Regions from separate parts of the Rhizobium sp. TBD182 genome, predicted to be linked through region 2. Evidence: riboswitches for the same ligand, from Rfam matches in the RefSeq annotation. Region 2 holds a riboswitch; each other region holds the start of a gene.

Region 1 (9,554 bases), 160 kb from region 2:
AAGGGGACCCATCTATATGTGCGCCGCAAGATACGCAAGTTGCATTGCATCATAACCAATGCCGAAAGGGCTGCGAAACCGGCATTTTAAAGCCCTGAGTACATGATGCGGCGCACATCAAAGCCGCCGGGTCACCGTTTTACGGTCTGCGTGCATTCATATTGCCGCGAAACCGGCAATCTGCTATGAAGACCACTATGGGATCTAAATTCGGATGTCTCGCGCAGAATGTTTATGTGCTGCAGGACCACAAGCGTCTGCCGGCACGGTTTTTTGCGCGCATTTCCGGGGCGCTCAACAGCCGACTTAGGCTCGCCTGACAGCACCCGCTGTCCACCGCCTTACTGAACCCTGATTTTACCTTCCATGACAAGGCATAGAGCCATGAGCGCACCCCGCACCTTATACGACAAGATCTGGGACGACCACGTCGTCAATCGTGACCCGGACGGAACCTGTCTTCTCTATATCGACCGTCACCTGGTCCATGAGGTGACGAGCCCGCAGGCCTTTGAAGGCCTGCGCATCGCCGGCCGTCCGGTCCATTCGCCCACCCGCACGCTTGCCGTCGTCGATCATAACGTGCCAACCACGGCCGACCGGCTGGAAGGCATCAAGAACGAGGAAAGCCGTATCCAGGTGGAAGCGCTTGCGCAGAATGCCAAGGATTTCGGTGTCGAATATTATTCCGAGCGCGACAAGCGTCAGGGCATCGTCCACATCGTTGGCCCGGAACAGGGCTTCACCCTGCCGGGCATGACGATTGTTTGCGGCGACAGCCACACCTCCACCCATGGTGCTTTCGGCGCGCTGGCGCACGGCATCGGCACGTCGGAAGTGGAGCATGTGCTGGCGACCCAGACGCTGATCCAGAAAAAGGCCAAGAACATGCTGGTGCGTGTCGATGGCAAGGTTCCGGAAGGCGTCACCGCCAAGGACATCATCCTCGCCATTATCGGTGAGATTGGCACAGCGGGCGGCACCGGCCATGTGATTGAATTTGCCGGTGAGGCAATCCGCTCGCTCTCCATGGAAGGCCGCATGACGGTTTGCAACATGACCATCGAGGGCGGCGCCCGTGCAGGTCTGATCGCGCCTGATGAGACCACCTTTGACTACATTAAGGACAAGCCGCGCGCGCCAAAGGGCGAGACGTTGGAACAGGCCATCGCCTACTGGAAAACGCTGAAATCCGATGAAGGCGCCCATTACGACAAGATCGTGGTGCTGGACGCCGCCAATCTGCCGCCGATCGTATCCTGGGGCTCATCGCCTGAGGACGTGACGTCCGTCGAGGGCATCGTTCCCAATCCGGATGATATCGAGGAAGAAAACAAGCGTACTTCCAAGTGGCGTGCGCTGGATTATATGGGCTTGAAACCCGGTACGCGCATCACCGATATCGCCATCGACCGCGTTTTCATCGGCTCCTGCACCAATGGCCGTATCGAGGATTTGCGCGCAGCGGCAAAGATCGTCGACGGCCGCAAGGTCGCGCCCACCGTCTCGGCCATGATCGTGCCCGGCTCCGGTCTCGTGAAGGAACAGGCGGAAAAGGAAGGTCTGGACAAGATTTTCCTCGAAGCCGGTTTCGAATGGCGCGAACCGGGCTGCTCCATGTGCCTTGCTATGAATGACGACCGCCTGAAGCCTGGCGAACGTTGCGCCTCCACCTCGAACCGCAACTTCGAGGGCCGCCAGGGCTATAAGAGCCGCACCCACCTCGTCTCCCCCGCCATGGCAGCGGCGGCGGCCATCGCCGGTCATTTCGTCGATGTGCGCGAGTGGCGGTAATTATCGATAACGTCTGAAACGAAAAACCCCGGATCACAATCCGGGGTTTTTTGTTAGCATCTCATTCCGCAATGATCTTCACCCGCTGGCCGGGCTGAAGCGTGGCGGTGGCGCTCATCGCATTCATCATGCGGAACATGTCGAGCTTGCGGTCGGTCCCCATCATCCGTGCGGCAATCGTTGCCACGGTTTCACCGGGCTTGACCGTCACCACGCGCACGCGCAGAGGTTTTAACGATGCGATCTCCTGCGGCGTCATCTTGCGGAAACTCGTTCGCAACACGTTGGCGATGGAATCGAGCTGCGTGTTACCCTTCGGCACGGCCGTCAGGAAGCGGAATATCTGCTGACCGACACGGATGACGGTAACGTCAAAGTCCCATTTGTCCGCCGTCGCACGGGCTGTCGCAGCCTCCAGACCGTTGATCTGCGTTTCCTTCACGGTTTCCGGCATCAGGCCGGCAACCCAGCCGCTGGTAAGGTAATTGGCAAGAGTGGTCTGTTTCGGATCGGCCACGCCGTCGAAACGGATCGCCACATCGCCCGGACCCGTCGCAAGAACGGCCTCGACCTTGTTGTCGATGACGAAACCTTCCGGCACATCGAAACGGATACCGAGCGTTCCGTGCAGGAAGGTCTGGCCCCGGACATAACCCTCCTGCGGGCTGTCGCCGTAAAGCAGGCCGTCTATGCCATCCAGAAACCAGTCGCGACCCCGATCCCCGACCTGACCGTCCTGGCCGAAGGCGCGGGCATGCCGGCGTGCAAGCTCGATGCGCTGCGGCGTGTTGGGGTGGCTGGAAAGAAAGTCGAGGCTCTGGTCATTTTCGGGATCAGCCGAGGAGAAACGCGCATAGGCTGCCATGGAATCCAGAAACCGCGGCGATGCGAAGGGGTCGTAGCCGGCCTCACCCAACATGCGCACGCCAATCACGTCCGCCTGCAATTCCTGCTGGCGCGAAAAAGCCGCAAGCCGCAGCTTGCCGCGCGCAAGCGCCTGCTTGCCGGCGAGATCGCTCGACAGAACCTCGGCGACCACACGGCTTGCAATCACCTCTGCCTCTTCCCGGCGCTGGCGCTCGATGCCGTGGTTTGCGGTAACGTGGCCCATCTCATGCGAAAGCACGGCCGCCACTTCCGAGGCATCGTTGGCGAGAGCCAGAAGCCCGCGTGTCACGTAAAGATACCCACCCGGCAGCGCAAAAGCGTTGATAGCAGGCGAGTTGAGGATGGTGATGCGATAGGATTGCTGCGGATTTTCCGAAACAGCCGTCAGCGCGCCGGCGATACGGGCGACAAGCCGCTCCGTCTTGGCATCACGATATTCGCCACCATAACTCGCCACAATACGCGGATGCTCGCGCGCGCCCATCTGCGCACGGGGATCGTTCTTCTGCACCTCTTCCACGGTCTGCGGATTGTCCGAAGGCCGCAAGGTGGACTGGTAGGCCGGGCTGAAGAGAGACTGACACGATGACAGGAATACGGCAGACGCCGTCAGCACGGAACACACGGCAGCCATCCTGCCCGAACGGCGAAGGCCTGAACGGGAGAAAAGCCTCCACTGCGCAGTCATGCTATTTCTCATTCTCTATGCCTGCCCCTAACGTTCCTGATCATCCGTTAATTGCAGACCAGAATAACAGATTCGCCCCAACGAGCCATGAATGTCGAAACGGTAAAAACGATCCATCAAGTCCGGAATATTCCTGAAGAACGCAATAATTCTCGTCTTTTCTCGGGCAACGACTTAAAACTGGCAAGTGCAAATTAACGCCATTGAAGTTATCTAAAGCGATTGCCAGCGGCACGCGTCGAAAATAAGGCGATCAGCCGTTCAGAAAACTGTCGACCGCCTTCACATTTTGTGTGGCGAAGAAATCTGTGGTCGAGCCAGCATAGACAACGCGGCCACGATCAAGAAAAACCACCCGCTGCGCCAGCTTTTTTATGTCGTCTGGATGGTGCGTGACAATAATCGCCGTATTTTTTGTTTCGGCATGCAAGTCGAGAAGCAGGGAGGTCATGCCCGCCCGCAGCCCCGGATCTAGCGCCGCGAAAGGCTCGTCCAGCAGCATGACAGGTTTTTTCCGGACCAGCGCACGCGCCAGCGCCGCCCTTTGCCTTTCCCCGCCGGAAAGCGTGCCCGGCAAACGTTTGTCAAAACCCGCAAGACCAACGCGTGTGAGCGCCACGTCGATCCTCTGCCTGTCTTCCGCCCGCAGCTTCAGCCCGGGGCTGATGCCGAGCGCGACATTGGTGAAGATATCGAGATGGGCGAAAAGATTATTATCCTGGAAGATCGAGGAGACCGGTCGTTCGGAAGGATCGAGCGCCTTCATGTCCCGCCCGCCGATCAGGACGCGCCCGGAATCGGGCAATTCAAAACCGGCGATGAGATTGAGGAGCGTCGACTTGCCAGAACCGGATGCACCGACGACGGCAGTCATCTGGCCTTGCGGGAATGTACAATCGAGATCGAAATCCTGCGTTCCGAGCCGCAGCCTGACCTTGTCCAGCCCCACGGCAAATTCGTCACCCGTCATATGCTCGCCCTTGCTGATTGGGATTGCCGTGAAACGCCGCCCGCGGCAAGCAGCAGGCAGACGACGCCAAGGATGAACGCGTATCCGGCGGCATCATTGGTGCGGTAGCTGCCCATATTGCTATAGACCAGCCATGGCAAGGTGATGAAATTTTCCGATCCGAACAGGGCGACCGCCCCAAGATCACCGAGCGACAGGGCCATGGCAAAGGAAAATGCCATCAGCAGCGGCCGCCGCAGAACCGGCAGATCGGCGAACCGCAGCCGCGTCAGTCCCTGAAGCCCAAGGCTGGCGGAAAGCCGGGACGTGCGTAAAAAATGGCTGGTGAAGGCTGGCTCCAGCACCCGCATGGCAAGCGGCAACGCCATCAGCATGTTGATGAGTGCCACGAGAACGGGAGCGTAAAAACTGACATCTCCAAAGGGCCGCAGCAACAGGAACCACCCGCTTCCCAGCACGACGGGCGGCACCAGCAGTACCAGCGATGACCCCGCCCCGAGCGTGGCGGACAAAAGGCGCAAGGGCTGAGCCGCGTGCCGTTTGGAACCCACGGCCTGTCGCGCACCGATGATCGCAAAGCAGCAGAGCACGACGAGAGTTGCGGAGAACGCAGCGATTGCAAGGCTGGTCGCCGCTGCACGCAGGAAGATCGGCGCTGACAAAAGACGCGGCAGATCGGCCCCCAAACCCGAGACGGTTATGGCAACAAGCGGCAGGCCGACCAGCAGAACCGCAAAAATGATTGCCGCTCCGTCCCACAGGCGCGCGCCAACACGCTTGCCGTCGAAACGGCGAACAGGGCGGCCAAGCGAGGCAATTTCCGCCTCGGGCGATGGCAAAAAGGCAAGAAGGCCGAGCAGAACTGCTGTGATTGCAATCTGCAAAACCGAAAGCGCGATTGCCCGTTGCGGATCGAAATCAAACCGCAACACCTGATAGATTGCGACCTCAAGTGTCGTCGCCGCCGGTCCACCGCCCAGCAGAAGCACTAGCGTGAAGCTGGTGGCGCAAAGCATGAAGACAAGCCCGGCAATACCGGGAACAAGCCGCGAGACGGCCGGCCACTCGATGAAGCGGAAAACCGAAACCGGCCCCATGCCAAGACTTGCCGCCATCCGCCAATATTCGCCCGGAATCCGCTCCAGCCCGGCCAGCATCAGCCGCACCGCAAGCGGCAGATTGAAAAACACATGGGCGATGAGAATGCCGGAGAGGCCGTAAATACTGAAGGGCTGCTCCGCACCGGCAAAAACAAGGGCAATATTCAAAACACCCTGCCTGCCCCAGATCGTGATGATGCCGAAGGCACCAACGATGACCGGCAGCCCCATCGGCACAGCCATCAACCTGATAATCCAAATCCGCCCGGGAAAATCCTGTCTGCGGGAGAGCGCAAGCGCCACCGGCAGGCCGAGAACAATGGAAAGAACAGTGGACAACGTTGCCTGATAGAGCGTGAAGCGCAGGATTCGCAGCGTGTAGGCATCCACGATTCCGGCGGCGGATGTACCGGCATCGAACGACAGTAGTGCTGAGACAGCAAGCGCCATGAACAGGAAAACGGCGGCAAACGCCGCCGTTCCGCCAATGATCGACCATCTGTAGTCGCGACGCAGCATCATGCGCGGGCGTGCCTCTCGCTCAGTTCATGCTCATGGCCGCAAGCCATTCGTCGATCCAGGCCTTGCGGTTCTTGGCCACCTCTTCCGGGTCCATCAGGAAGGTCTTCTGCGGTACGACGAGTTTGGAAAATGCCTCGGGCAGGGGCGTGGACGTTGCCGCGACCGGCATCATCCAGTTGTTTTCCGGAATGGCATCCTGAAATCCTGATGTGAGCGTGAAAGCGAGGAACTGCTTCGCCAGTTCCTTGTGCGGCGCGTTTTTGAGAAGGCCGGAAACCTCGATCTGGATGTAGTGCCCCTCGGAAAAACCCGCGGCCTGATAGCGATCCGTCTTTTCCGAGACCATGTGATAGGCAGGCGACGTGGTGTAGGAGAGCACCATCGGCACCTCACCCTTGGTGAAAAGGCCATAGGATTCCGACCAGCCCGGCGTGACGGTGAGAATGCGCTTCCGGAGCTTCGCCCAGGCTTCCGGTGCCTTGTCGCCGTAAACGGACTTCACCCAGAGCAGCAGGCCAAGCCCCGGCGTGGAGGTGCGCGGGTCCTGAATGGCGATTTTCTGTGAAGGATCGCCGTCCACCAGATCCTTCAGGCTCGTCGGCGGATTTTTTATCGTCTGCGTGTCATAGACAACGGCGAAATGACCGTAGTCGTAAGGGACGAAAATGTCGTCCTTGTAACCGCCCGGCACCTTGGCCGCCGATGCATCGATACCGCTGATATCGAAGAGGCCGGTCTGTTTCGCTTCCGCGACCAGATTGGTGTCGAGACCAACAACGACATCCGCCTTCGAACCCGCCCCTTCAAGCTTCAGGCGGTTGAGCAGCGCCACGCCATCCGCCACACCGACGAAATTGACCGTGCAATTGCACACTTTCTCGAAGGCCTCTTTCACCTTGGGGCCGGGACCCCATTCGGAAACGAAGCTTTCATAGGTGTAGACGGTCAGTTCCTGTCTGTCCTGAGCAGTGGCAATACCGGGCAGAAACAACGAAACGGCAACGAGGGAATTCAGGAAAAGACGACGGCGCACGGGTATCTCCTCAAAAAACGAAAAGGGAAATAGCCGCTTGCCTTAAGCCGTCTAATCCCTCCGCCGGTATGAACCGGATCAGGTTCTTCGGGTTGGCAAGCCTCTCAGCCTTTTGCACGCAAGCACAAAAGACACCCCGTTAGATCAAGATGATGATGTAGTCCCGCTGTCTCTGATTGGCAAGATGGCTGCCGTCAGGCCTGCTGCACCATGTGCACCAGTTCCCAGACATGGCCGTCGGGATCCTGAAAACTACCGGCATACATGAAACCGTGATCCTGAACCGGTTTCCAGCTGCTGCCGCCCGAGGCGAGCGCCGTTTCGATCATCCGGTCGATTTCCTCACGGCTTCCCGCTGTGAGACAGGTCAGGACCTCGGTGCTGCGTGTGGCGTCGGCGATATCGCCATTGATGAAATCACGAAAACGCTCCTCCTGAAGAAGCATCACGAAGATGTTCTCCTCAACGATCATGCAGAGCGTGCGGTCATCCGAATATTCCGGATTGAATGTGAAACCGAGAGCCGTGAAGAAGCTTCTCGATGTCTCGATATTCTTGACCGGCAGATTGACGAAGATCATGCGCATTTTCTGAACTCCTCCGAACCCGCACAGGAAACGGCAATTCCGCCTCCCTGTCAAAGGTGGATGAGACCTCAGTCAAGAAATCGCGACCAAGTCACCCTTCAATTTCCTCGCGCAGCATCTCCAGCTCCAGCCATTCCTCTTCCATGGCTTCGAGCTTTTCGCGCAGCTTCGTCATTTCCTGCGCCAGCGTATTGAAGGTAGCCGGGTCCTTGGTGAACAGATTGGGATCGGCCATGCGCTGCTCACGCTTGGCGATTTCGCCCTGCGCCTTCTCCATTTCCTTTGGAAGGTTTTCGAGCGCAAATTTTTGCTTGAAGGAAAGCTTGCCCTTGGCCTTTGAAGGGTCCTGCGACGCGGAGGCGGAAGGGGCGGTCTTTGCCTTTTCCTGCTTCTCCGCCTTGCGCTTTTCTTCCGCAGCACCCTTGCGTTGCGCCATCATGTCCGAATAGCCGCCGGCATATTCGATCCAGCGTCCATCCGGCTGGTCCGGATTGGCGGGCGCGATTGTGGAGGTGACGGTACGGTCGAGGAAGTCGCGGTCGTGGCTGACGAGAATGACCGTGCCGGAAAAGCCCGCAACGATTTCCTGCAACAGATCGAGCGTTTCGATATCGAGATCGTTGGTCGGCTCGTCAAGGATCAGCAGGTTGGTAGGCCGCGCCAGAATGCGCGCAAGAATAAGACGGGCGCGCTCACCACCGGAGAGGTTGCGGATGGGCGTGCGGGCCTGTTCCGGCTGGAACAGGAAGTCCTTCATGTAACCCGTCACATGTTTCAACTCGCCATTGACCAGCAAATTGTCGCCGCGACCGTCGGTGAGGTAATGAGCGAGCGTATCGTTTGGATTGAGATCCTCACGCTTCTGATCAAGCGTCGCGATTTCCAGATTGGTGCCGAGCTTTACCGTGCCACTATCGGGCTGAAGCTGGCCGGTCAGCATCTTCAAAAGCGTTGTCTTGCCGGCACCGTTCGGCCCGACGAGACCGATGCAATCACCGCGATGCACCCGCAGCGAAAACGGCGCGATGATCACGCGCTCGCCGTAAGACTTGGTGATTGCGTCTGCCTCGATGACCAGTTTGCCGGATTCCCGCACCTCCGCAGCCGTCGCCTGCACGCTGCCCTGCGGTCCCTTGTGGCCGCGATAGTCCGCACGCATTGCCTGAAGCTCGCCCACGCGGCGCATGTTGCGCTTTCGTCTCGCGGTCACGCCGTAACGCATCCAGTGTTCTTCACGCTCGATGGCCTTGCCGAGCTTGTGCTGCTCCAGCTCTTCCTCTTCCAGCACCTTGTCGCGCCATTCCTCGAAATGCGCAAAACCGCGATTGAGACGGCGGGACTGGCCGCGATCCAGCCACACGGTCGAGGTCGAAACCTTCTCCAGAAAACGCCTGTCGTGCGAGATCAGCACCAGCGCGCTACGCGTCTGCTGCAACTCGCCTTCAAGCCATTCGATGGTGGGCAAGTCCAGATGGTTGGTCGGCTCGTCCAGCATGAGAATATCGGGTTCAGGCGCCATGACGCGGGCAAGGGCCGCACGCCGCGCTTCGCCGCCGGACAGGGTATCCGGATGTTCCTGTCCCGTCAGGCCCAGATGCTCGAGAATATAGGTAACGCGATAGGGATCGTCGCCAGGTCCCAGCCCCGCCTCGGCATAGGCCTGCACGGTGTCGTAACCGGCAAAATCCGGCGCCTGTTCCAGATAACGGATGGTGGCGGAGGGGTGACGGAAAACCTCGCCCGACTGCGCCTCGACCAGACCGGCGGCGATCTTCATCAGGGTCGACTTGCCCGAACCGTTGCGTCCGACAAGGCAGATGCGGTCGCCCGGCTCCACCTGAAGATTGGCGCCGTCGAGCAGCGGGGTCACGCCGAAGGTCAGCTTGATGTCATCGAGTTTCAAAATTGGGGGTGCCAAGGCGTCAGGCTCCGGTCAGATCATAAGGGCGGGCGAGCACGATGGCTTTTCCGC
Region 2 (9,554 bases):
GCGGTGGTCGCCCCCGTTCCCGCGCCGACTGTTCCAAGCCCGAAGGGCTCCGCACGCGCCGCCCTGAAAGCCGCATAGCCCATCTCGCGATAGGGCGAATGCAGCCCCCACTCCTTGTTGCCACCATTCAGCAGATCCATGAGGATCGCCTGCGGCACAATGGGAATACGGGTGGAACCGACTTGCAGGCCACGCCCGATCTCGCGCAGACCGGCCTGAACACCACCCGCCGCATCCAGCCCGAAGGCCGAACCGCCTGAAAGTACGAAGGCATCCACGGTTTCCACCGTCATCGCCGGGTCGAGCAGGCCGGTATCACGACCACCGGGCGCCCCGCCAAGAACCGAACCGGAGGCGATTACGGGTTTTTCGAAAACGATTGCGGTGACGCCGGAGCCGAGTGCAAGATCGGTGACATTGCCGACCAAAATCCCATTGATATCCGTCAGAAGATTATTGCGTGCCGCCATGCCGTTCCCCTTTTCTCCCGGTATCCCGCCGCCACGGGGCACTGTCAACGCAAAAGGTGAATCAGGAAAATACCGCCGTGCCAATCACCGGTGTCGAGGGAATGGCCATATCTCTCGGCTCCAGCGGCCCCGCCACAAAAGCCTGATGCCCTGCCTCAATGGCGCGGGCGAAAGCTTCCGCCATGCCGACCGGGTCACCCGCCCCCGCGACCGCCGTGTTGAGCAGAACGGCATCGTAACCAAGCTCCATCACCGTCACCGCATGTGACGGCCGGCCGATACCGGCATCGACGATCAGTGGCACATCCGGAAAACGCGCCCGCATGGATTTCAGCGCCATCAGATTAAGCGGCCCCATGGCGCTGCCGATCGGCGCGCACCAGGGCATCAGCACCTTGCAACCGGCATCCAGGAGCTTTTCCGCCACGACAAGATCATCAGTCGTATACGGAAAGACTTCGAAACCATCGTCGCAGAGAATTTTCGCCGCTTCGACGAGCGCAAACACATCGGGCTGCAAAGTGTCGTGATGGCCGATGACCTCCAGCTTGATCCAGTTGGTGTGAAAAACCTCACGAGCCATCTTCGCCGTCAGCACCGCTTCCTTCACGGTATGGCAGCCAGCCGTATTGGGCAGAATGTAACGATCCAGCTCGCGGATCAGCTCGAAAAACTGGCCACCCTTCTTGCCGCCTGCCGTTTCCCGACGCAGCGAAATCGTCAGAATATCCGTGTTGCTGGCCCGCACTGCATCGGCAAGCACGGCGGGAGACGGATAACGCGCCGTGCCGAGCAGGAGGCGCGACGAGACCTCACGGCCATAAAGCGTCAGCATGGCCTCAACCTCCCTGCATCGGCGAGAGGATTTCGACACGGTCGAACGCCTTCAATCGATAATTGGCGCGCTCTTCCGAATGCACCAGATCGCCATTGACCGCCGTCGCCAGCCACTCGCCTTCATAGTCGAGGCTGGTGAGTAACCCGGCCAGCGTCTCGGTGGCGAGATCAAGCTCGTCGCCATTCACCAGAAGTTTCATGATCCTGTTCCTTTCCAGAGATATTTTGGCAGACGATTTCAGCCGCCTGCCGCGCCATCGCCGGCGACAGCAGGAAGCCATGCCGGTGGGCGCCGTTGATGAAGACGGTCCGGCCGTCCTGCGTAACTTTCGGCAGATTGTTGGGATAGGCGGGGCGCACGCCCGTTCCGGTCTCGATGATTTCCGCTTCGCCGAAGGCCGGATGTACGGCATAGGCGGCGTTCAGAAACTCCATCATCGAGCGCGCTGAAATGGCTCCGGCATCCTCTGTCTCGATCATCGTCGCCCCCACCATGAAGTGACCCGGCTCACGCGGCACAATGTAAAGCGGAATGCGCGGATGTAAGAGCCGGACGGCGCGCGACAGGGAAACCTCTGACGTGGCTAGATAGAGCATTTCTCCCCGCACGCCGCGAAGATTGGCAATCTCGCCCACCGCCGCAGCGCCGGTGCAATCCACCACCCGATCGAACGGCTGCTCATCCACCGGAATACCCATATGAAACCGCACGCCCAAGCCGCAAAGCCGCGTATGCAGCGATTTGAGCGCAAGGCGCGGATCGAGATGCCCCTCGCCCGGGAAATAAAGCCCGGAGCGGAACCGCCCGGCAAGGTCAGGCTCCAGAGCGGCGATTTCACCCTCATCCACCCACTGGTATCCAGTTGTTCTGGATGCGAAACGCGAAAGCTCGGCTTTGTCGCGGGCGGGCGCGACGACCAGCGTGCCGTGTCTGATGACAAGGCCGGGGGTCGCCTCATCCCACCAGTCGAGAGCCGCCTGGCCGAGCGTCAGTACCGCCTCGTCCGCACTTTCACGCTCGCACCAGGGCGCCAGCATTCCGCCCGCATAAAAGGATGCGCCGCGCGAGGCTTCAGCATTGCGCTCCGAAACCTCCACGGTTGCGCCGCGCCGCGCCAGTTCGAAGGCCGCCGTCAGACCGGCGACCCCCGTTCCCTTAACAAGGACACGCATGCTACTGGCCGTCTGCCGGGGTCGTGAGCGGCATGTAAAGCTCGCCACCTTCCTTGAAGCGCGCGGCCATGGCCTCCAGCCCTTCCTTCTGCGCCTCGGCGCGGATGTCGTGGGAAATCCGCATTGAGCAGAATTTCGGCCCGCACATGGAGCAAAAATGTGCGACCTTGTGCGCCTCCTTCGGCAGGGTCTCGTCATGGAACGAGCGCGCCGTGTCCGGATCCAGCGACAGGTTGAACTGGTCTTCCCAACGGAACTCGAACCTTGCACGCGACAGCGCATCGTCCCGCACCTGTGCCGCCGGATGCCCCTTGGCGAGATCGGCCGCGTGAGCCGCGATCTTGTAGGTGATGACACCGACCTTCACGTCGTTACGATCAGGCAGACCCAGATGTTCCTTCGGCGTGACATAGCAGAGCATCGCCGTGCCAAACCAGCCGATCATCGCTGCCCCGATGCCGGAAGTGATGTGGTCGTAACCGGGGGCGATATCGGTCGTCAGCGGCCCAAGCGTATAAAAGGGCGCCTCACCGCAGGTCTTCAGCTGCTTGTCCATGTTCTCCTTGATCTTGTGCATCGGCACATGGCCGGGGCCCTCGATCATGACCTGGCAATCCTTCGCCCATGCGATCTGTGTCAACTCACCGAGCGTCTCCAGCTCGGCAAATTGCGCGGCGTCGTTGGCGTCGGCAATCGAACCGGGCCGCAACCCGTCACCCAGCGAGAAGGAAACATCATAGGCACGGCAGATGTCGCAGATCTCGTCGAAATGCTCGTAGAGGAAGCTTTCCTTGTGATGATGCAGACACCACTTGGCCATAATCGACCCGCCGCGCGAGACGATACCGGTGACACGGTTGACGGTAAGCGGAATGTAATGCAGCCGAACACCGGCATGGATGGTGAAATAATCCACGCCTTGCTCCGCCTGTTCGATCAACGTGTCGCGGAACACTTCCCAGTTCAGGTCCTCGGCAATGCCGTTGACCTTCTCCAGCGCCTGATAAAGCGGCACCGTGCCGATCGGTACCGGCGAATTGCGGATGATCCATTCGCGGATATTGTGGATGTTGCGCCCGGTCGAAAGGTCCATGACGGTATCGGCACCCCAGCGGATCGCCCAGACCATCTTCTCCACCTCTTCGGCCATGGAGGAGGTGACGGCGGAATTGCCGATATTGGCGTTGATCTTGACCAGAAAATTACGGCCGATGATCATCGGCTCAAGCTCGAGGTGATTGATGTTGGCCGGGATGATGGCGCGACCCGATGCGACTTCCTGACGGACGAACTCTGGCGTCACATAATCGGGTATCTGCGCGCCAAAACTCTCCCCATCACGAGCCAGCTTCTCCTTCGCCGCTTCGCGCCCCAGATTTTCGCGGATGGCGATGAACTCCATTTCCGGCGTGATGATGCCTGCCCGTGCATAGGCAAGCTGCGTTACGGCTTTTCCTTCCGTGGCCCTCAGCGGCTGGTGGCGCACGGCAAATTCAGGCGTCAGCCGCTCGCCGGTGGCAAAGCCGTTATCCTCCGGTTTGACGTGCCGACCGTCGTAAGCCGCGACATCGCCGCGCGCTACAACCCAGTCGTGACGCAGGCGCGGCAGACCCTTTTCGATCAAAACGTTATGCAATGGATCGGTATAGGGGCCCGAGGAATCATAGACCGTGACCGGCGGTTCTCCCGCCGTCGGGTGGACGGCGATTTCGCGCATCGGCACGCGAATATGTGGATGCAAAATTCCGGTTTTGTGGATTTTCGTGGAGGCGGGATGCGGCCCGGTTGTGACGACAAGCGGGATATTCTTGGCAACGATATTCATCATGAGGCTCCAAAGTTTGACAGTGGAGACCCAGTTCGAGCCGGAATGATGGAAAATACCGACGCGCCGGCAGCGCAAGTTACACGCAATCCGACCTTCGGTCTTTGCACCGTCCCTACGCCAGTATGAACTGGATCAGGTTCAACGGGTCACTGCGCATAAAAGCAGAATCTCAGCCCCTTGACGGGACACCCCTGGTGAATGGACACAAGAGAAAACACCGCCCGACATTTGTCAAGGGTGCTGCTGATGGCTGGCAAAGGTGGACGAACAACAAATGCGCCGTTAGTGGTAATTAACCTAACGGTTTAGGCGAATATTATCGTTTTCAAATTAACGATAAGCACAAACCATCCTGATGTTAAATTCATGGGAGATAAGTCGGAATGAATGCGACTATTCGTGAAATACTGGCAAAATTCGGCCAGCTTCCTACCCCCGTCGATACGATTGAAAACGAAGCAGATCTTTATGCGGCAGGTCTTTCTTCCTTTGCATCGGTGCAATTGATGCTGGGTATCGAGGAAGCTTTCGATATCGAATTCCCCGACAACCTCTTGAACCGCAAGTCCTTTGCCAGCATCAAGGCCATTGAAGACACCGTTAAGCTCATTCTGGATGGTAAAGAGGCAGCCTGATGAATGTGACCGTTGCGCCGCAGGATGAAACGCTGTCCGCGCGCGCAAGCCGCGTCGCAGCAATTGCCGCCAAACACGCGGACGAGGTGGACGTCACCGGTCGCTTCCCGGAGGAAGCCATCAAGGCGCTGAGACAAGAGCGCCTTCTCGGCATTCAGGTCCCGTCCTCTCTTGGTGGCGAAGGCGCATCCATACAGCAAATCGCCGATATCTGCGCCCGGCTTGGCCAAGCCTGTTCGGCAACCGCGATGATTTTCGCCATGCACCACATCAAGGCATCGAGCCTTGTGGAACACGGCGAGACAAGCCCATGGCATGCGGGTTTCATGAGCCGCATTGCAAGCGAACAGCTTCTGCTCGCCTCGGCCACGACCGAAGGCGGAATCGGCGGCAATCTGCGCAATTCCATCTGCGCGATTGAGGTCGAAGCAGACATCTGCCGGCTGGAGAAGGACGCCACCGTCATTTCCTACGGCAGCAATGCGGATGCCATCCTCATCACCTCGCGCACCCACAAGGATGCCGCCCCGGCCGATCAGGTGATGACCGTCTTCCTGAAAGATCAGTACAAGCTCGAGAAGACCCATGTCTGGGACACACTCGGCATGCGCGGCACCTGTTCGGACGGTTTCCTGTTCCGCGGCGAGGCGCCGGCGGTGCAGATATTCCCAAAACCCTTTGCGGAAATCGCCGCTCAATCCATGCTTGCAAGCTCGCATCTTCTGTGGAGTGCCGTGTGGTATGGCATCGCGTCGGATGCGGTGCTGCGCGCGCAATCCTTCGTCAGGACGGCAGCACGCAAGTCGCCCGGTGTCACACCGCCAGGCGCTATCCACATTGCCGAAATTTCCACCAAATTGCAGGTGGTCAAATCCAACGTCATTGCGGGCGTAAAGGCTTACGAAGACACCAAGAGCGACCCGGACAAGCTGATGTCCATGGCGTTCGCGGTTGCCATGAACAATGTGAAGATCTGTTCTTCGGAAACCATTCTAGAGATCATCGACCAAGCGATGCTGGTCTGCGGCATCATGGGTTACAAGAACGGTACGCCCTACAGCCTTGGCCGACACCTTCGCGACGCGCATTCCGCGCGCCTGATGATTTCCAACGACCGTATTCTCGGCAATTCCGCCAATCTCCTGCTGGTTCACAAGCAGGACACCAGCCTCTTGGGATAAGACCATGGATATGCAAACATCTTTTCTCGATCGACTGTTCGAAGAAGGCCTGCTGATTGAAACGGGTGTCGATGGTCTTTACGGACGCAGCGGTCAGTTCGAGGATGTCATTGCGGCATTCGAACGCCTGATCGACCGCACCGGCGGCCCGGACAGTGCAGAGGCGATCCGCTTCCCGCCCGGCATCAACCGCGCCTATTTCGAAAAGAGCGGTTACATGAAAAGCTTCCCGCAGCTTGCGGGCACGGTGCATTCCTTCTGCGGTTGCGAACTTGACCATGTCAGCCTTCTCAAATCCATGGATGAGGGCGGCGACTGGACAAAGGACCAGAAAGCCACAGATATCGTGCTGACGCCGGCCGCTTGCTACCCTCTTTATCCGACCATCGCCAAGCGCGGCGCATTGCCTTCCGGCGGCGGTCTCTACGACATCCAGTCCTATTGTTTCCGCCATGAGCCCTCCAAGGACCCGGCACGTCAGCAGCTTTTCCGCATGCGGGAATATGTGCGCATGGGCACGGAGAGTGATGTGACCGAATTCCGCCAGACATGGATGGATCGCGGCGTGGCGATGATGGAAGCCGTGGGCCTTGATGTGACCATCGACGTGGCCAACGATCCCTTCTTCGGCCGCGCCGGCAAAATGCTCGCCAACAACCAGCGCGACCAGAACCTGAAATTCGAACTGTTGATCCCCGTCACATCCGCCACCAACCCGACGGCCTGCATGAGCTTCAATTACCATCAGGACGCCTTTGGCCAGAAATGGGGATTGAACCTCGACAATGGTGATGTGGCTCACACTGCCTGCGTCGGTTTCGGCCTTGAGCGCATTGCGCTGGCACTTTTTGCGCATCACGGACTGGATGTAAAAACATGGCCCGAAAAGGCCTTGAAAACACTCTGGGGCTAACCATTCATGCGGCAGATTTTCCCCGGTCTCGATCCCAAAAACTATGTGCAGCAACCGCTTCATTCTTCGGAAAGAATGTGGCCGGAGACCAATTGCTACATCGATTTGTGGATCGAGGTGCTGGCCTCGAAAGGGTTGCCGCCTGAGGCCATGTTCGGCTTCACACTCACGCAGGATTTCGAAGGCGACCAGTTCACCTTCTTCAAGGTGCCGCTGGAAGATCTGGAAGCACTTTATGGCGTTCGCGCCACCGAACTTGCGATCTTCGACCGGGTGGAAAACCATATCGAAGCGCAGCTGGAGCGCGGTCGCATCTGCCTGATCGAGATGGACAGCTTCTATATGCCCGATACCCACGGGGTGGGCTACCGGAAGGAACATGGCAAGACCACCATCGCCATCAACCGGCTGGACCTTGCAAACCGGGAACTCGATTATTTCCACAATGCCGGCTTTTTCCACCTGTCGGGCGAAGATTTCGACGGCCTGTTCCAGCATCACCTGTCAGAGAGCGAGCCGCCCTTCCTGCCCTACACGGAATTTGCGAAATTCGCAGACAGCAACCCTTCGCCGGCGCATATCCGCAAAACGGCCGAACGGCTGCTGAAGTTTCATTTTTCACGGCGACCATCCGACAATCCGGTCAGGGCTTTTGCAGCCGTGTTTCCGGCTCAGGTCGAGAAGGTGGCAGACCGTCCGTTTGGCTTTTTCCACAAATATGCCTTCAATACGCTGCGCCAGCTCGGCGCCAATTTCGAACTGGCGGCGAGCCACCTCGAATGGCTGGACAAGAGCAAATTTGCTGAAGCGAGAGACCACGCGCTGCGCATATCCGAGGTCGCCAAGACCGTGCAGTTCCAGCTCGCTCGCGCCGTCACACGCCGTAAATTCGACGCGCTCGCCTCGGTGCTCGATCCGGCTGCGGAAGCATGGGATGGTGTGATGGAAGCCCTTGCGGCAAAATTGTCGAACACCAGCGAGGCCGCGTGAGGACTTATCTTCCGCGCGAAAGCGAAAAATTACTAAGCGAAGGCTGGACGCTGACACTGACGTCCGCCAACGCCTGCGAAACGCCCTCGGAAATTCCCGCAACCCTTGAAAGCTTCCACGTATCCGTTCCCGGAACAGTGGCGCAAGCTCTGGAACTGGCCGGGAAATTCGACCGTTTCAATCCGACACCATTGAACGACAGGGATGCCTGGTACCGTCTGACGATGATTTCCGATGTGCGGGAGCGGGCGATCCTGCGCTTCGACGGCCTGTCGACGATTGCAGAAATCTTCCTCAACGGCGAACTGATCGCCGCCAGCCAGAGCATGTTCGAAAGGCTGGAAGTGCCGGTTGAACTGACAGGCGCGGACGAACTATCGATCTGCTTCCGGGCACTTTCGCCGAGGCTCGAAAAAACCGGTCCGCGCGCCCGCTGGCGTCCGCAGATGATGAACACCCAAGGTCTGCGGCTGATCCGCACCACGGCACTCGGATATATGCCAGGCTGGTGCCCGGAAATCCATGCCGCCGGCCCATGGCGACCCATCAGCCTTATAAGACAGGCAGACGTGCTTTGCACAGTCCGGTCTTCGCTCGACGAAACCGGGACGGGAACGGTCAACATCGCCCTGGAGGTGAACCACAACATTCCATCCGCACGGCTCACCTGCGCTGGTTACAGCACCGATCTTTCCAGAGGTGAAAACGGCGAATTCTTGGGCGAACTCCGGATACCCGATGTCGAGACTTGGTGGCCGCATACCCACGGCAGACCGGCGCTTCATGAAGTCGTTCTGGAACTGGATGGTAAGCAACACAGGCTCGGGCGCACCGGCTTCAGGCGCGTTGAGGTGGATTACGGCGAAGACGGCAACGGTTTCGGCATCCAGATAAACGGGCACCCCGTTTTCTGCCGGGGCGCAGTCTGGACGACCGCCGACATCGTGCGGCTGCCGGGAACAAGACCGGACTATGAGCCTTGGCTTCGAAAAGCTGCCGAAGCCGGTATGAACATGATCCGCATCGGCGGCACGATGGCCTATGAAACGCCGGAGTTCTTCGCGCTCTGCGATGAACTCGGCATCATGGTTTGGCAGGACGCCATGCTTGCCAATTTTGATTATCCAGCAAAAGATGAGGCGCTCAGCCAGCACATCGTTACGGAAATCTCGCAGTTCCTCGAGGCGACCGCCCTTTCCCCTTCGCTGATCGTTTTTTGCGGTGGTAGCGAAATGTACCAGCAGGGCGCGATGCTCGGTCTGCCGGAACAGATATGGAAGGGAACCCTCACCGAGACAATTTTGCCCGAAGTCCTGGCCGAAAAACGGCCAGACGCGGCCTATGTGGCGAATTCCCCTTCAGGCGGCGCCTTGCCCTTCTTTCCCAATGCCGGAGTTGGTCATTATTACGGTGTGGGCGCCTATTGCCGTCCGCTGGAAGATGCCCGCCGGGCCAATGTCCGGTTTGCCGCAGAGTGCCTAGCCTTCGCCAATATTCCCGAACAGGAAACGCTGGACAGACATCTTC
Region 3 (9,554 bases), on a different contig from region 2:
ATGCTGGGCATCAGCCATCTGCTGGACCGTCGTCCGGGCCAGCTTTCCGGCGGCCAGCGCCAGCGCGTGGCCATGGGTCGCGCCATCGTGCGCCGCCCGCAGGTGTTTCTGTTCGACGAGCCGCTTTCCAACCTCGACGCAAAACTGCGCGGACAGGTTCGCACGGAAATCAAGCGCCTGCACCAGCAGCTCGGCACCACCATCATCTACGTTACGCATGATCAGGTGGAGGCGATGACGCTGGCTGACCGCATCGTCATTCTGCGCGGCGGCGATATCGAGCAGGTGGGCACGCCGGACGAGGTCTATAACCGTCCGGAAAGCGTGTTCGTCGGCGGTTTCGTCGGTGCGCCTGCCATGAATTTCGCTCGCGCCAGAGTGACCGGCGACAGGCTGACATTTACGGACGGCAACTCTCTTCCACTGGCAGCAATCAGACCGTCCCGTGAAACGGCGCTCGATGGACGGGAGGTCATCGTCGGCATTCGCCCTGAACATTTCGGTCCCGCCGGGGGATTTGACACACAGCTCTCCGTCAAGGTGCAGGTGGTGGAGCCTTTGGGGTCGGATACGCTGGTGCATTTCACCCTCGGTGATGCGGCGCTGACGGCGAGAATGCCGCCAGAGATGAAACCGGCTCCGAATGAGGAACTGAAGATCGGCCTCGACCCATCGAAGGTGCACCTGTTCGACGTGACGACGGAACGCTCCATTCAGTGACAGGATCGGGCCGCCACCGGCCCGGCTTCAAGATTTCAATAACGGGAGGAAAACATGAAATTCAAAGCCCTTACGGGAGCGGCGCTCTGCGCAACGATGCTCAGCTTTTCGGGACAGGCCTTTGCCGACGCCGAACTCAAAATCTTCGTTTCCAGCCAGCATCAACCCGATGTGTGGCGCAAGGCGCTCGATCAATATGAGGCGAAGACGCCGGGCGTGAAAGTCGTGATCGAGACCGGCGGTAACACCTCCGAAATGCAGGCGCAATATCTCAACACCGTCATGTCTGCCAAGGATTCAAGCCTCGACGTGCTGATGCTCGATGTCATCCGTCCCGCACAGTTCGCAACCGCTGGCTGGACCAGCGATTTCTCCGGCAAAGACTTGTCCGCCTACCTGCCGACCTATGCAGAAGCAAACACCGTGAACGGCAAGATCGTGGCGCTGCCGGCGTTCGCCGATTCCATGTTCCTTTACTATCGCAAGGACTTGCTGGACAAATACGGCATCCAGCCGCCGACCACCTGGGATGAGCTGAAGGAAGCCTCAAAAAAGGTGATGGAGGGCGAAAAGAACCCCGAACTTCAGGGCCTCTCCTTCCAGGGTAAGGCCATCGAAGGTGCGGTATGCACGTTCCTGCTGCCCTACTGGAGCGAAGGCAAGTCGCTGGTTCAAAACGGCAAGCTGAATTTCGACAATCAGGCGGCCGTGGATTCGCTGAAGCTCTGGAAGAGCTTCGTCGACGAAGGCATTTCCAAGAAGAACATTTCCGAAGTGGCGACCGACGACACGCGCAAGGAATTCCAGGCGGGCAAGGTTCTCTTCGCCGTCAACTGGTCCTACGCCTGGACCCATTTTCAGGGCAAGGAATCCCAAGTGAACGACAAGGTTGGCGTCGCCCGGTTGCCGGCCGTCAAGGGCGGAGAGCAGACGACGTGCCTCGGCGGCTGGGAATTCGGCGTTTCCGCCTATTCCAAGCAGCAGGACGAAGCCAAGAAACTGGTGGAATATCTGTCCAGCCAGGATGTTTCGAAGTTCATGGCCATCAATGCCGCGCTGCTGCCCACCTATGCCTCGCTCTACAAGGATGCTGATGTGACCAAGTCCATCCCTTGGTTTGCGGATGCTCTTCCGGTTGTTGAAACGGCAAAGGCCCGTCCGGTCACACCGCGTTACAACGAGGTCAGCGAAACGATCCGCACCACCGTCAATGGCGTGCTTGCGGGCGTGATGTCGCCGGAAGACGGCGCAAAGCAGATGGAAAGCCGTCTGCGCCGCGTATTGCGCTAAGCCCTGTGGCCGGGGACGGCATGCAGGACATGCCGTTGCCGGCCCGTTTGGCCGAACCAGTGAAAATCGCCTGAACGGCGCGATAAACGGGCCGGGACTTAACCGGTCTGATCGGGAGACGATGACGTGAATTCAGTTGCGGGAGTGGCAGACGTGACGATGCCGGAGAGAACAATGGTCAGGGTGGACGAGAAACCGCAGCCGCGCTGGACGCGGTGGCTCGATCTCGGTGACCGGTCGCTTGCCGTGCTTTTGCTGGCGCCTGCAGCCATTCTTCTTTCGCTTATCATCGTCTATCCGGTGGCGCGTCTCGTATACACCTCGTTTTTCAGCCTTTCGCTGACATCGGGCCTGCCGGCGGAATTCATCGGCTTTGAAAACTACACGGCGATGCTCGATGACCCGATTTTCTGGGAAACGACCTGGAATACGGTGCTGATAACGCTGATAACGGTGCCTGGAGCGCTGTTCATGGGCCTGGGCCTTGCGCTCCTCGCCAACCTGCCGTTTTCGATGCAATGGCCGATGCGCCTGTCACTGCTCATCCCCTGGGCGCTGCCTCTGTCGTTCGCCGGCCTCATCTTCGCGTGGTTTTTCCACTACGAATACGGCGTGGTCAACGATGTGCTGAACCGGCTGGGCTTTGAAGGCATCATCTGGTTCAACTCGCCGAACTGGGCCTTCGCAGCCATCTGCCTGACGATCATCTGGAAGACCTCCTCCTTCATGGCACTGATGATCCTTGCAGGGCTGCAAACCATTCCGCGCTCGCTCTATGAAGCCGCCGATGTGGATGGCGCCGGCAAGCTCAGGCAGTTCTTCGAGATCACGCTGCCGCTCCTAAAGCCGTCGATCGTCGTTGCTCTCATCTTCCGTACGATTACGGCGCTGCAGACTTTTGATATTCCATACATGATGACCGGCGGCGGCCCCGGCACATCAACCACGACGCTCGCCATGTACATTCACCAGAACACTGTTTCCTTCCTCGATCTCGGTTACGGTTCGGCACTGGCGGTCATGATGTTTGCGCTCTCCATGTGCGTCACTGCCGTTTATCTCCGCATTATCAGGACGAAGGACTGATCCCATGAGCACCGTTGCGACCTCCTCCGGTCTGTCCTCCTTCTTCTCCGGCAAGCCGCTGCGCTTCATTGCGGCCTCCATATTGCTGGTCAACGGCCTGTTTCCGGCAATATGGATCCTGTTCACCTCGCTGAAAACTGAAGCGGAACTGACTGTGAAACCGATCACATGGTTTCCGCATGCGCCGACGCTTGCCAATTACATGCAGGCCTTTTCCGACCAGCCGTTGCACCTCTTCCTGTTCAACAGCTTCATGGTCGCGCTGCTTTCCACCGCACTCACAATTCTGATTTCGGTGCTGGCAGCCTATGCGCTGGCGCGGCTCGATCTCAAGTACCGGGCGCTGATCCTCTCGCTCATCATCGCCGTTTCCACATTCCCGCTGGTAACGCTGCTGGTGCCTCTGTTCGAGATCATGCGTGCGCTCAACCTGCTCAATAGCTGGACCGCTCTTATACTGCCTTACACCGTGCTCTCCCTGCCGGTCTGCACGCTGATGCTGGTGTCCTTCTTCGAAAGCATCCCGCGCGATCTGGAAAACGCCGCCATGATTGATGGCTGCACCCGTATCGGCGCGCTGTTCAAGGTTGTCGTGCCGCTATGCGCGCCAGGCGTCTTCACCGCCGGCATTCTCGCTTTCGTGAACGCCTGGGACGAATTCCTGCTGGCGCTTTCCTTCAATTCCAATCCGGCACTGCGCACGCTGCCGGTCGGCATCCAGCTTTACCAGGGTGAGTTCGCTTTCCCGTGGCCCGTCATCTCGGCGGCGCTGGTGGTCGGCATCGTCCCGGTTGCGATCCTGATCGTCATCTTTCAGGAACGCGTCGTCTCCGGTCTCACCGCCGGCGGTCTCAAGGGTTAAACAGGTACAGTCATGCAATTCGAAAAGACCAGAGACGGCTTCACGCTTGCGATTGGCAGCCACACCATTCTTTCTCATTCGCCTGAGAACCCGGCTTTCTTCGCCGGTTTCGGCAAGGAGCGGATGGATATGTATCGCGGCAATTTCGATATCGAGGACTATGTCATCGAACGAACTGCGCTCCGCCACGCCGAAGTCAGTGGCGACAGCGTTACGCTGTCTTCCGCACCCGGGCAGGCCGCACGCCTTCATCTGGCCCTGGATGGAAATGCCATCAGGGTCACGGCGCTGGATGAAACCATCAATCGGCTGTGGCTGCGGATCATCGCAGATGAGGACGAACATGTCTGGGGCGGTGGCGAACAGATGTCCTATTTCGACATGCGCGGCCGCCGCTTTCCGCTCTGGACCTCCGAACCCGGTGTCGGCCGCGACAAGACCGCTGAAATCACCTTCAAGGCTGACGTCAGCGGCAAGGCGGGTGGCGATTATTACAACACCAATTACCCGCAGCCGACCTATCTGTCGTCGCGCAAATATGCGCTGCATGTGGAAACCAGCGCCTATTCGGTCTTCGATTTCCGCAACGAAGATTTCCATGAAGTCGAGATATGGGCGATCCCCGAGAGGATCGAGTTTTTCACCGGCGATCGTTTCACCGATATCGTTTCCGCCCTCTCGCTGCGGTTCGGACGCCAGCCGGAACTGCCGGAGTGGGTCTATGGCGGCGCGATCATCGGGTTAAAGGATGGCGCCAACTCCTTTGCCCGGCTGGAAAAAATCCGCGCTGCCGGAACCAAGGTCTCCGGCCTGTGGTGCGAGGACTGGGTGGGGCTTCGCCAGACATCATTCGGCGCCCGGCTCTTCTGGGACTGGCAGGCCAATGAGGCGCGTTATCCGCATTTGCGTCAGAAGATCGCGGAGCTTGCCGATCAGGGCATTCGTTTTCTGGGATACGTGAACCCCTATCTCTGCGTCGACGGCCCGCTTTTTCCGGAGGCGGAGGCGGCCGGTTATTTCGCCACCGGCGCGGACGGCAAGACGGCGCTCGTGGATTTCGGCGAGTTCGATTGTGGCGTGGTCGATTTCACCAATCCGGCCGCAGCCGAGTGGTTTGCCGAAGAGATCATCGGCAAGAATATGCTGGATTTCGGCCTTTCCGGCTGGATGGCCGATTTCGGCGAATATCTGCCGATCGACATCACGCTATCGAACGGCATCGACGCCAAGCTGATGCACAATGCCTGGCCGACGCTCTGGGCAGAGGTCAACGCCAAGGCTGTTGAAAGCCGTGGCAAAACCGGCGAAGCGCTGTTCTTCATGCGGGCGGGCTTTACCGGTGTGCAAGCCCACTGCCCGCTGCTGTGGGGCGGCGACCAGTCCGTCGATTTTTCCCGCCATGACGGTCTCGTCACCGTCATATGCGGTGCGCTGTCCTCCGGTCTTCTCGGCAATGCCTATCACCATTCCGATATTGGCGGTTATACCAGCCTGTTCGGCAATGTCAGAACCCCGGAACTCATCATGCGCTGGACGGAGATGGCAGCCTTTACTCCTGTCATGCGAACCCATGAGGGCAATCGCCCGCGCGACAATCTCCAGATCGATCAGGACGAGACCGTTCTTGGCCATTTTGCCCGCATGACGGCAATCTATGTCGCACTCGCCCCCTATCTGAAATCGCTTTCCACTGAAGCGGCCGAAAACGGCCTGCCGGTACAGCGCCCGCTTTTCCTGCATCATGAGAACGACCGGCAGACCTATGCCATTCAGGACAGCTATCTCTATGGGGCCGACATGCTGGTCGCACCAGTGTGGAAGGCGGGGGAGACGCAGCGCACGCTTTACCTTCCGGGCGATGGGGAATGGATGCATCTTTGGAATGGCGCGCGGTATTTTGGCGGGCACGAGATCACCGTGGAGGCTCCGATAGGCCAGCCGGCTGTGTTCTACCGCGCTGAAACGCCCTTTACTGCGTTATTTGAACAGCTTCGCAATATCGCTTGAAGCATCACCTTCCGGCCATTTCCAAAAAACGCCGCAAATATTGCGGCGTTCAACCGATGCTCTAACAGGCCTCGCTAAACGGCCATCAGCCCGTCAGGCGTGGTGATGTAATGGCTTTCTTGAACAGCACCGTCATCGCGTCACTGATGCCCTGGGAGGGGCTGACTTCGAAATACAGGCCCGGGGAAGCGCAGCTCTGCATGCGTGAGCCGATTTCCGCCTGAAAGGGCTTGATCCAGCTATTATACCAGTCATTCGTCGGCAGCGGCAGATAGGTGGTATAAAGCACCGCGATACGAAAACCCTTTTCCTTCAGTTTCGTACAGTCTTTGATGTCGATCGGCTCCTGACAGCGGCCTCCCGTCAGTTTTTTCGTACAGGAGGACGGCTTGTAACTGTCGCCCACCCCGTCTGAAACAAAGAAAATAACCTTATCCGGGTTCGCCGAGCTTGCGCCCGTGCCCGAACTGCCGACCTTATCTCCAATCTGGATCAGTGCCCGGTCGAAATCTGTTTGCTGGTCGTTGTTGTATCCCTGATAGGGGATTGACATAAGGTTGATTTCACCAGCTTTTTTCTTTGCTGCGTCCAGATCCGATGTCAGCGAAACGACCTCAAGCAGCTTGGTATCTTCCGCCCGTTCCCCGAAGGTATAGACGGCCATGCGATATTGATTGCTGCTTTTGCGCGTGGACTTTGCCGTGTCCATCAGGCTGGCGGTTGCCTTGGCAACCACGTCGATACGCGTCGTAACCCCGAGTTTCTTGGCCTTGAAGTAATAGCTGTTCGGGTCTGCCACGCCGTCCTTCACGATGTGGCAGGCAAAAGCGCATTTATCGCCAGTGTTCGCAACCAGGGTGGCAACATCCGTGGGTGTCGCGCCCACTCCCATGGAGGGCGTATTATCAAGCAGAAGATAGAAATCGCTGAAGGTTTCCGTTTCGTATTTGGCCGTGGCCGTGCCGGCAACCGAAACGAAATCCTTCCCCAGAAGCCCTGAGAGGGTCGTGCTGACCGACGCCTTGAAGCTGACGGACGACTCGACCACATTGCCGTGCTTGATCACCGAGACATCGACAGAGGTAATGGTGTAGTCCGCGTCGCCGCGCTGATTGCCATCGAAGAATGCCCGGGCTTCTTCATTGCCGACGGGAATGACACCGTCCCCCGACATCTTCTTTGCCGCCTGAACACTTGCGGACATATCGGCGACTGCCGCCAGAGCCGCGGAATCCGCCGCCTGCTGCAGATCGGCTTTGACCGACATGCCGCGCGTAATATCGAGCGCCACACCGGCAGCCCCGCACAGAGGCACCATGAGCAGCGCGGTCAGAATGCCAAAATTTCCAGATTTCTCTCGCCAGAAGTTTTTCAAGTTCGCCCCCAACCAATCTGGGAGCTGAAGCTAATACAGCGGAATTGAAAAGCGGTTTCAATAAATAACTAATTTTTGATAAACTTAATATAATCGACAACTAATATGTTCGCGGCAAATTCGCCAATATTCTCGTTAACTTTCAACGTTGACATTACTTCAAAACCCTCCTAGCAAAACAGTCTCTTCCGAGGGGAGCACCTGACGGTGCTGAGATGGCGATGAGCCGGACCCTTGAACCTGATCCGGGTCATGCCGGCGTAGGAACGGAAACTGTAGCGCGTTTGCGGTACTGCCCTTTCTCTTCTCCGCTTTGCCCGGATCTCCGTGATCGCCACAGCTGGAGACCGAACGATGATGATGAAACATCCTTCCCTTCGTATACGGTACGGCTGCGTCTGAGCCCCGGCCGATGCGTGCCTCCCATGCGCTGAAGGGCGTCGTTCTTATTCTGATTGTCTGGCAGCTGGGCATCTGGCTGCTTGCACCGCCCCGCTACATCCTGCCCTCGCCGGCCGATGTTGCCGCAGCACTCCTGCGCCAGCCAGCCTTCCTGTTCGGACAGGCCATGGTGACATCAGGTGAAATGGCTGTCGGGCTTGCGGCTGGCATTGCCGCCGGCATTCTCGTTGCCTTTACGATTGCCGCCGTCCCGCGTTTTGGCCGCCTCGTCTGGCCCATGGTTCTCGTGTTGCAGGCATTTCCGGTCTTCGTGCTGGCCCCCATTCTCGTACTCTGGTTCGGTTTCGGCATGGCCTCGAAAGTTGTCATGACGGCGATCATCATCTTTTTCCCCGTCGCTTCAGCCTTCACCGACGGCCTCAATCGCACGGATCGGACAATCCTCGATGCCGCCTCGCTGACAGAGGCGAGCCACTGGCAAATCCTCACCCGGCTGCGTGTGCCGCTGGCGCTTCCCTCACTCATTTCCGGGCTGAGGGTCGCAGCTCCGCTCGCCCCGCTCGGCGCGGTCATTGGCGAATGGGTGGGCGCCTCCGCCGGGCTCGGTTTTGTCATGATCCAGTCCAATGCCCGCATGCAGACCGACACAATGTTCGCCGCCATGACCATTCTCGCCCTCATGGCGGTGCTGCTGCGGCTTGTCGTCGACCGGGCAACGGCCAACCTCGCCCCCTGGGCCAAAGAAACAGACCATCTCATTCCTTTCAAACATTTGCGGAGACTTTCGGCACCATGAAACGAACTCTTCTTTCCCTCGTCGTCGCGGCAGCAAGCGTGCTTTCGCCTGTGCAATCGCAGGCGGCCGACAAGCTTACCGTGTTGCTGGAATGGTTCGTGAACCCGGACCATGCCCCGATGGTGATTGCCAAGGAACGCGGCCTTTTCGCCGATGCAGGGCTGGAGGTCGAGTTGATCCCGCCCGCAGACCCATCCGCCGTACCGCGTCTGGTCTCGGCAAAGCAGGCCGATATCGGTGTACACTACCAGCCGAACCTCTATCTCGACCACGATGCAGGGCTGCCGCTCGTCCGTTTCGGCACGCTGGTCGAAACGCCGCTGAACACCGTCACCGTTCTGGCCGACGGGCCGATCAAGAGCCTGAAGGACCTGAAAGGCAAGAAGGTCGGCTTCTCGGTTTCCGGTTTCGAGGATGCGATGCTGAAGCGCATGCTGGAGAAGGAGGGACTGACAAAGGACGATGTTGAACTGGTCAACGTCAATTTCTCACTCTCGCCATCCCTGATCGCCGGCAAGGTCGATGCCACGCTTGGCGGCTTCCGTAATTTCGAACTGACGCAGATGAAGCTTGAAGGCCACGAAGGCCGCTCGTTCTTCCCCGAGGAACATGGCGTGCCCGCCTATGACGAGCTCATCTTCGTCACCCATCGTGATCTCGTGAAAGATAGCCGCCTGCCGCGTTTTCTCTCGGCCGTTGAGCAGGCTGCTATTTTCATCACCAACCACCCGCAAGAATCCTGGCAGCTTTTCATCAAGGCCTATCCGAACCTTGACGACGGGCTGAACAAGCAGGCGTTTTTCGATACGCTGCCGCGTTTCGCCAAACGTCCAGCCGCACTCGATCGCACCCGCTACACACGCTTCGGCACCTTCATGCAGGACATGCAACTGATCAAGCGGGCGCCGGCGGCGGAAGACATTGCCGTGGAGTTGCAATAACCATGGCAAACAGTTTTCCGACTGCGGCGAAGGCCGCAGAGATCCTCGAAAGGGTAAGGCAGACGCGCCCGCGCG

Evidence for each region. Region 2 has a riboswitch for thiamine pyrophosphate ahead of thiC (phosphomethylpyrimidine synthase ThiC). Riboswitches for the same ligand answer to the same signal wherever they lie in the genome.
Region 1: another riboswitch for thiamine pyrophosphate. It lies ahead of thiB (thiamine ABC transporter substrate binding subunit); the one in region 2 lies ahead of thiC (phosphomethylpyrimidine synthase ThiC).
Region 3: another riboswitch for thiamine pyrophosphate. It lies ahead of T18_RS09405 (ABC transporter permease); the one in region 2 lies ahead of thiC (phosphomethylpyrimidine synthase ThiC).

What each region holds. Positions count from the first base shown of each region.
Region 1 is NZ_BDLN01000004.1:195,492-205,045, reverse strand. It holds gene leuC (3-isopropylmalate dehydratase large subunit) at 385-1,794, shown strand; gene T18_RS15095 (M48 family metalloprotease) at 1,856-3,316, opposite strand; gene T18_RS15085 (thiamine ABC transporter ATP-binding protein) at 3,624-4,340, opposite strand; gene thiP (thiamine/thiamine pyrophosphate ABC transporter permease ThiP) at 4,337-5,962, opposite strand; gene thiB (thiamine ABC transporter substrate binding subunit) at 5,982-6,995, opposite strand; TPP riboswitch at 7,034-7,144, opposite strand; gene T18_RS15070 (VOC family protein) at 7,190-7,582, opposite strand; gene T18_RS15065 (ABC-F family ATP-binding cassette domain-containing protein) at 7,674-9,500, opposite strand; gene T18_RS15060 (thiamine diphosphokinase) at 9,505-9,554, opposite strand, start outside.
Region 2 is NZ_BDLN01000004.1:352,122-361,675, reverse strand. It holds gene T18_RS15825 (P1 family peptidase) at 1-470, opposite strand, end outside; gene T18_RS15820 (thiazole synthase) at 532-1,305, opposite strand; gene thiS (sulfur carrier protein ThiS) at 1,310-1,507, opposite strand; gene thiO (glycine oxidase ThiO) at 1,476-2,480, opposite strand; gene thiC (phosphomethylpyrimidine synthase ThiC) at 2,482-4,305, opposite strand; TPP riboswitch at 4,400-4,511, opposite strand; gene T18_RS15800 (acyl carrier protein) at 4,692-4,943, shown strand; gene T18_RS15795 (acyl-CoA dehydrogenase family protein) at 4,943-6,124, shown strand; gene T18_RS15790 (amino acid--[acyl-carrier-protein] ligase) at 6,129-7,037, shown strand; gene T18_RS15785 (DUF1839 family protein) at 7,044-8,027, shown strand; gene T18_RS15780 (glycoside hydrolase family 2 protein) at 8,024-9,554, shown strand, end outside.
Region 3 is NZ_BDLN01000002.1:125,426-134,979, forward strand. It holds gene T18_RS09375 (ABC transporter ATP-binding protein) at 1-720, shown strand, start outside; gene T18_RS09380 (ABC transporter substrate-binding protein) at 775-2,010, shown strand; gene T18_RS09385 (carbohydrate ABC transporter permease) at 2,185-3,096, shown strand; gene T18_RS09390 (carbohydrate ABC transporter permease) at 3,101-3,958, shown strand; gene T18_RS09395 (alpha-glucosidase) at 3,971-5,965, shown strand; gene T18_RS09400 (TadE/TadG family type IV pilus assembly protein) at 6,051-7,340, opposite strand; TPP riboswitch at 7,522-7,624, shown strand; gene T18_RS09405 (ABC transporter permease) at 7,753-8,538, shown strand; gene T18_RS09410 (ABC transporter substrate-binding protein) at 8,535-9,479, shown strand; gene T18_RS09415 (hydroxyethylthiazole kinase) at 9,482-9,554, shown strand, end outside.